Regions from separate parts of the Lysinibacillus sp. FSL K6-3209 genome, predicted to be linked through region 1. Evidence: riboswitches for the same ligand, from Rfam matches in the RefSeq annotation. Region 1 holds a riboswitch; the other holds the start of a gene.
The links. A riboswitch is a leader RNA that binds a small molecule or an ion and turns the genes downstream of it on or off. The one in region 1 is predicted to bind cobalamin.

Region 1 (3,708 bases):
ATTTAATAATGATTGTAGTGTTAATAATAGATCTTGCTAATTTAACAGCATTAGCATGGCTATCTACAATATTAACGATTATTGGTATCTCCATTACTTTATCCTATATCTTCTATGTTAAATATAAAGTGATTCAACCTATTAACCAATTATCTAATGCTGCGAAAGCAATTGCAGTAGGTAACTTTGACTCTGATGTCATTACTGTACAAGACAATAGTGAGATTTCAGAATTAGCAAATGCTTTTCTAGAGATGAAAGAGCAATTGCGTACGATGACACTAACAATTGCCAACAGTTCGACAGATTTATCTGCCAGTATCGAAGAATTGTCAGCCAGTACAAATGAAATTACAATGGCTGTTGAAGAAGTTGACCATCAAATGGAAAAAACGTCAAATGGCCTTAAACAAGCCGCACAATCGGCAAACAATAGTGCTGTTGCGATGCAGGAAACAGTGGACGGCATTGAGCGTATTTCGGTTGCCACACAGGATGTTTTCAACCACGCGAAAGAAGCGAATGATATCGCAGGAAATGGTGCAGAAATTTTGCATGTTGCGAAAAACCAGATGGAGTTTATTTCATCTTCAACAGATAAAACAAGTACCTTAATACAACAATTATCAAGTAAAATGACGGATATTAAAAAAATGACAGAAATGATTACAACGATTACAGATCAAACGAATTTACTTGCTCTAAATGCTGCGATTGAAGCGGCACGGGCTGGAGAACATGGGAAAGGTTTTGCAGTCGTTGCAGAAGAAGTTCGTCAATTAGCAGAGCAATCCAAGCACTCTGCCATTCAAATTGTGGATCTTGTAGTAGGTATTGAAAGTGATACGAAACAAGTTGCTGTGGCTGTGGAAGAAGACTTAAAAAATGTTCAACAGGGGGTCTATGTCATTGATGAAGCAACAAAATCTTTTGGCAACATTTCGCAGCACGTTAGCCAAATGACTGATCAACTCGAAGGCATTTCAACAACTGTAAATTACTTGTCAAATCGTGCAAATGAGGTAGCTAATCTCGTGTCAACAATTGCAGGGGGGATGGATCAATTGTCCAGCTATACAGAAGCTGTGCTACAGTCAATGGATGAACAAACGGCTTCCATGCAAGCAGTCAATCAAGTTTCGCAGGAATTAACGATACAGGCTGATGATTTACAAAAGATTACAAATCAATTTCATGTATAAATAAAAATGCATCGTTCTTTAGGTGACAGTTCGTGCATTGATAGCAATGCACATACTTTTATGCTGCTGTTTGACTTTAAAATACCACTACTTTACAATATAAAGTAATAGTTTAATAGGAATTTTCTAGCAAATTCCTTCACAACTGAATAGCGTGTAGTAAGAGGTGTAAATTGCGTGCAATTTACTTAAAAGGGAAGTCGGTGCAAATCCGACGCTGTCCCGCAACTGTGAATGTGAGCGTCTTTTCAAATTATGACCACTGTCAAACGACGGGAAGGTGAAAAGAAGCGATGACCATAAGTCAGGAGACCTGCCTGTTACGAGTACACACCATAAACCTACGAGGAATAGGAGGTGGCATGTTGACAAAACAGAATAATCTGTTCGTCACAGTACGTCAAACGACCAACACCAAAGGATGTAAAGGGATACGGCATCAAGCCAGATCGCTTCCATTGGTGCACTGTTTGATGTTATCGGATGAATGATATTTTTGAAGTACGATGGCCATAATCACGGATTTCCTCTACATTTGCAGGAAATCCGTTTTTTTTATGTAATCGATACCTTCGTTTTGAAAATATGTACGAGAAGAGGTGCAAGTATGACAAAAATTCAGGTATGTTCAACACGAGAAAAGAAAAATGTTGATATGAAGATTTGTAAGCAACCGCGCACGGAAGTTGCCAAGCAACGAAAAACGAGAATGGTTATTGAAGCACTAGTAGATCAGTTTTTAGCCACAGGGCTTATTCCGCACGATCGATTATTTGATTGCATTTTTTATAATAAAGACATTATTTGGATTCGAAATGATGACTATGAAGGATACTTATTTGCGAAAGCAAGTGTGGCTGATGAATTGAAAACAAAAAAGAATGGTTTTATGATGTATATGCCAACCAATCCAATCGTTTACGAAGTAAATGAGGAAGCCTATCATTTAATTACACGCATCGATTCAATTCGAGCTAAACCCAATTTGGATCGCCTGAATGTAGAATCGAAGCCTATTTTAAGTGCTGCAAGGGTCAATGATTTACTATGTTCGATGGTAATGCGTTTTTATCAGACGTATATGGAAGATTTATCGTTAGTAGCTCAAGAAAATCAAGACTATAGTAAAATACAACATTTACTAGACTATGTAGAGCGTGAATATGCTCAGTTTTTACAAAGTGTAAAAGAATTAAATGATTATCATTTAAATTGGCATCCACGTGGCAACGGTCATCAATTGTTACTCCAACGTATTGAGCAATTACAGATTTTAAAAAGTAAGCCTGGTTCGGTTCTTGTGGATTTCTCAAATCATCATGGGTATGTGATTGTGGAGTCAGCGAATTCTTTGAATAGGAAAACGAAAAAAGCGTTGTAGATTATATAAAATGTATTGGTACGCATGTTATGCAGTATTCGATTTTCTGTCAGAAAGGCATCGAAAAACATTCGATGCCTATTTATTTTATAGACAATGCATGGCTGCTTTTGCCTCATTCCATGGGACTGAATAGCCTTTTCCTTTCGCACAAAAAATGCTCGACGACGTATAGTCAGGATCAGCCTGTTTATTATAATTGATTTGTGCGATTATTGCCTCGCTATTATGACATCTATCATAGCCATCGAATTGTAAAGATAAAGAGCCTTTGCCATTCGTGTAAGCAGCGAAAGTAGTACTATAGTGCATAAATGTAGCAACAGGTACACGTCCTGTTAAAATGACTTGCTCCTCTGACAATATCGGAGAATCAAAAGTACCATCTGCTTGTTGGATATCGTTCATCATTCGCCCAATAAAATCATTGGATGCTTTCATTTTGAAGCGGTAATAGGGCTCAAGTAAGATATTCTCCGCTTGTTCTAGCCCTTGTCTTAATGCACGGAAAGTAGCTTCCCGAAAATCTCCTCCTTCGGTATGCTTGATATGCGCTCGTCCTGTCAACAGTGTAAAACGAATATCGGTAACAGGAGAGCCAGTTAATAGACCGTGATGCTCGCGTTCAAACAAATGTTTTTCGATAAGGCGTTGGTGACCTACTGATAAATCATCAGCATGACAGGCGTTAACAAACGTATTCCCAGTTCCGCGGCTGTTCGGCTCCATGAATAAGTGTACCTCGGCATAATGTTTGAGCGGTTCGAAATGTCCGTAACCAGTTACAGTCGTTGCAATCGTCTCCATATACAAAATTTGAGGCTTATCAAAGGTAATATCAAGTGAAAAGCGATTTTTTAAAACTTCAGCAAGTACTTCAAGTTGTATGACACCCATAATATGTACATGAATTTCTTGGAATTTTTCCTGCCAAACGACTCGTAACGACGGTTCCTCGGCTTCGAGTAAGCGAAAAATCTGTAAAATTTCCTTTATATGCTGTTGCCCTTCATACAGTACTTTTGCTTGTAATGTAGGCACAAGTTCATAAGGTTTAGGGATTATTGTACTTCCTAAAATGTCCCCAATCTTCGCTAGGCTAAGCCCTTTCACTGCAAAAATGTC
Region 2 (3,708 bases), 1.9 Mb from region 1:
TCCATTTTCAGTGCACGGTCGACTATTCTGGCAAAGCTCATGACAGCTACCATTGTTAGTACCGCACCCACCATACTAAGCGTTGGTAATGCATACAGTCCGACAACAGGTATCGAGATACCAAAAAATAGTGTCACCACAGCACCTACTGACGCTCCCGAAGATACACCTAGCGTATATGGATCTGCCAATGGATTCTTTAACAACCCTTGGAAAGCTGCCCCTGCAATCGCCAACGATGCGCCAACAAGTCCTGCCAGCAATACGCGTGGCAACCTAATTTTCCATAAAATATTAGCGGCTGTTTCATCTGCCGCCCTATTCCAAAATACTTCAAATGGAATATGAACCGAGCCTATTGATACGCCACACCAGATGCTAACAAGAAGTAACGTTATGGCTGTAATATAGGCTAAAAATGCTCTATTCACTCGAAAGCCTCTGGATAGACGGCTTTCGCTAACTCTTCAAGCCCATCTGCTAAACGCGGACCTTGACGACTTGTTAAATTTTCATCTACTTGTACAATTGCTTTATTTTTTACAGCTGTAATAGTATCAAAGCCTGCACGTTGTGGAATTTTCGTTAAAATATCTGGCACATAATCGTATGTGACAACGATGACATCTGGATTTTTTGTAATAATTTGCTCCGCATCAATTTTGAACCAACCAGTTGTATCAGCTGCAATATTTTCAGCATGAATCATATTTAGCATTTCCTGCATAAATGTATCCTTACCAGGTGTGTAGATTTCAGGCTCATCTGACGTTTCGACAAAGACTTTCTTTGGTTCCACATCTTGCAAATTCGCTTGGATTTCTTCCACTTTGACTTTCATATTAGCAATAATTTTTTGTGCCTCCGGTAACTTACCAGTTGCGCGTCCTAATTGCTCAATCGTCGTATAAGTTTCATTAAAATCGCTTGCATTCGCCACTACAAATACCTTTACACCCGCTGCTTCAAGCTGATCCATCGCTCCATCTAACGAAGCCATTCCTGATTCATGAGCAAACACAATATCTGGCTGTAAGGCGATAATTTGTTCAATATTGAATTCCATACTGCCGACTTTTTCTTTTTTAGCTGCCTCCGGTGGATAATCATCATAATCATTGACGCCGACAATTTCATCATCTAGGCCAAGCCCAAATAATATTTCTGTATTACTCGGAATAAGAGAAACAATTTTTTCAGGCGGTGCTTCTAGCACGATATCTTTGCCAGTAGCATCTTTTATTGTCACTGGAAATGTTGCTTCTTCTTGTTTGGTTACTTGTTGCTCCTGCTGTTCTGATGTAGATTGCTCGTTTTTCGGTTGTGCTCCACATGCTGCAAGTAAACCCATTGCCAAAAATGCTGATAATCCTATCTTCCAATACTTTTTCATTGAGAATCCTCCTTAGATTGTATGTGCATTTTTTAGCTCTGTTAACTTGATTGATCGATAGTATGTTGATTGTCATTATTAAATATGGGGATTGCTCACCTTTTATTTTCAATGGTTATCGATAGTCGCCTTACAAAACATAAAAAAAGCCCTCGTCCATTTAACGAGAGGCGGGCTTGCACAAAAAACCACCATCCTATCCTCGTAGGCTGAAATGTAATGTTCTATAAAGGCAGGTCTCCTGGCTCGTGCTCCAAATGCTTTTTCATGCCTTCCCAAAATAACTTTCAGTGGCATCCATTGAAAAAACTCACACTTACAGTGGCGGGACCGCATCGGAATTACACCGATTTCCCTTTTCACTTTACTTAAGTAAAGAACCTTTATAATATTCAGTTGATTTTATTATACATGAAAATAGAAATAGGGAACGATAAAAAAAGTGACACCATTCTGGGCGCTTCAAAAATTGTGTGCGTGCCTGACACCCTAAAGACGGTAGATAAACTCACAAAAATTTGAGTTTATCTACCGTCTGATAACTTATTAAAAGGCTTATTCCCCTACATAATATCTGAAAAATACTGGACCGTTTTCATGGGTGCACCAATTTCACGCAATGCCCATGTATTTTCTAAATATATATCTGCTAGCTTTTCGTATTTGCCGCCAAATTTAGCTGCCCATTCGACTGCTACTACACTTTCATAGAGATGAGCCATTTTTTCGGCTACTCCCTTTGCTTCGTATGATTTAGTCGCTTCATCCAGACGACTAAATGTTTGTAATGTACCTTCTAATTTCACTAGCTGCTCTTCCACAATTTGTACTAATGAGCCATTTGCTAATTTAGTCAACCGCTCGTGCATTACTCGTACAAATAATTCATGGGCAAAATATTTATCGACTAAGCGAATAAGCTCTAATGCTAAAATATTCGCTGTACCTTCCCACACCGTAAGTACTTGCGCATCTCTTAGCAAACGAGGCGTAACAAAATCTTCAATAAAGCCATTTCCCCCATGTAATTCAATCGCTTCGCTTGCATAATGTACCGCTTGTTCAGCCGTTTCTTTCTTCATAATGGCGATATTCAAGCGATTAAGAACCATATCCTGCTCATCGCCCTGACCACTTGTTACCTTGTCATACAATTGAATAAGGTCAAAAACAGTAGCCACTTCTACATGGACCTTCGCCGCATATTTCCCTAATGTATCTTGAATCATAGGATATTGTATTAAAGGTTGCCCGAATGCATTCCGATTAGTCACATAATGCTTCGCCTCTAAAAATCCGCGACGCATAATACCGATAGAAGCCACTGCATTGCAAATTCTAGATAAATTAAGCGCCTCTAGCATATAATAGATTCCTTTGTTCGGTTCTCCAACGACATATGCTAAAGAACCATCAAACTCCACCTCACCTGATGGCACTGCTCTCACACCGAGCTTATCTTTTAAACGACGAATGCGAAGGTTGTTTATCTTACCATTGTCTAGACGCCAAGGGACCGCAAATAATGTTAAACCTTTCGAGCCTGTAGATGCGCCCTCAATGCGTGCTAAAACCATTGCCACACCACACATTCCTACATTCGATGCAAAATATTTTTCTCCGTACATAAGATAATGCTGTCCATCTTGTCTAGCCTTTACAATATTTGCACCAACATCCGAACCACCTTGCCGCTCTGTTAAAAATGTTGCTCCCTCATATAACTCTGTATCCCCTGTTGCACAAACATGTGGTAAAAATCGTTGCTTCAGCTCATCACTTGCATAATGATCCAGCAAATAAGCTGTTGCCATCGTTAACGTGACGGGGCAATAGAAGCCCGGCTCCGCATGAGATAGTAAATAGCCTTGCGCAAAGCTATAGACATAATTCCCCTTCCTCCCTAACTGTGGAATGTTCTTATGCACATAGCCTACAATCCCCGTGTTGTATGTTTCTTCAACGGTTTTTTTGTAGCCTTCATTGACCCAAACTTGCGAAACTTCCTCACCATATGCATTATAGCGTTGCAATCGAGGTTCGCCCTCTCGATCTGTATGCTTCGCCCTTACGTCAATAGCACCTGCACAAAGCCCACCAAAATCCGTTAATTCTCGCTTAGCATAGACGAGTAACTCTTTATCTAGCATCATGTCTAATAGTTTATGGAGCGTCTCATCCTCTGTGAAAAAATTAGTGGTCTGTCTTGCATCCTTTTGTAGCACTTTCATAGTTATCTCACCCCTTGTTCCTTCAATGATTGTTTAAGAATTTTTCCGGAAGCATTTCGCGGAAGCGCTTCCACGCGTTCAAAT

Region 2: it holds a riboswitch for cobalamin, as region 1 does, so the genes downstream of both, MHH88_RS02735 (ABC transporter substrate-binding protein) here and MHH88_RS11510 (hypothetical protein) in region 1, are expected to answer to the same signal.

Annotation. Positions count from the first base shown of each region.
Region 1 is NZ_CP150264.1:2,404,056-2,407,763, reverse strand. Features, by position in the region: gene MHH88_RS11515 (methyl-accepting chemotaxis protein) at 1-1,202, shown strand, start outside; cobalamin riboswitch at 1,350-1,538, shown strand; gene MHH88_RS11510 (hypothetical protein) at 1,810-2,583, shown strand; gene MHH88_RS11505 (translation factor GTPase family protein) at 2,671-3,708, opposite strand, start outside.
Region 2 is NZ_CP150264.1:549,190-552,897, reverse strand. Features, by position in the region: gene MHH88_RS02740 (iron ABC transporter permease) at 1-431, opposite strand, end outside; gene MHH88_RS02735 (ABC transporter substrate-binding protein) at 428-1,393, opposite strand; cobalamin riboswitch at 1,607-1,793, opposite strand; gene MHH88_RS02730 (acyl-CoA dehydrogenase family protein) at 1,957-3,624, opposite strand; gene MHH88_RS02725 (long-chain-fatty-acid--CoA ligase) at 3,627-3,708, opposite strand, start outside.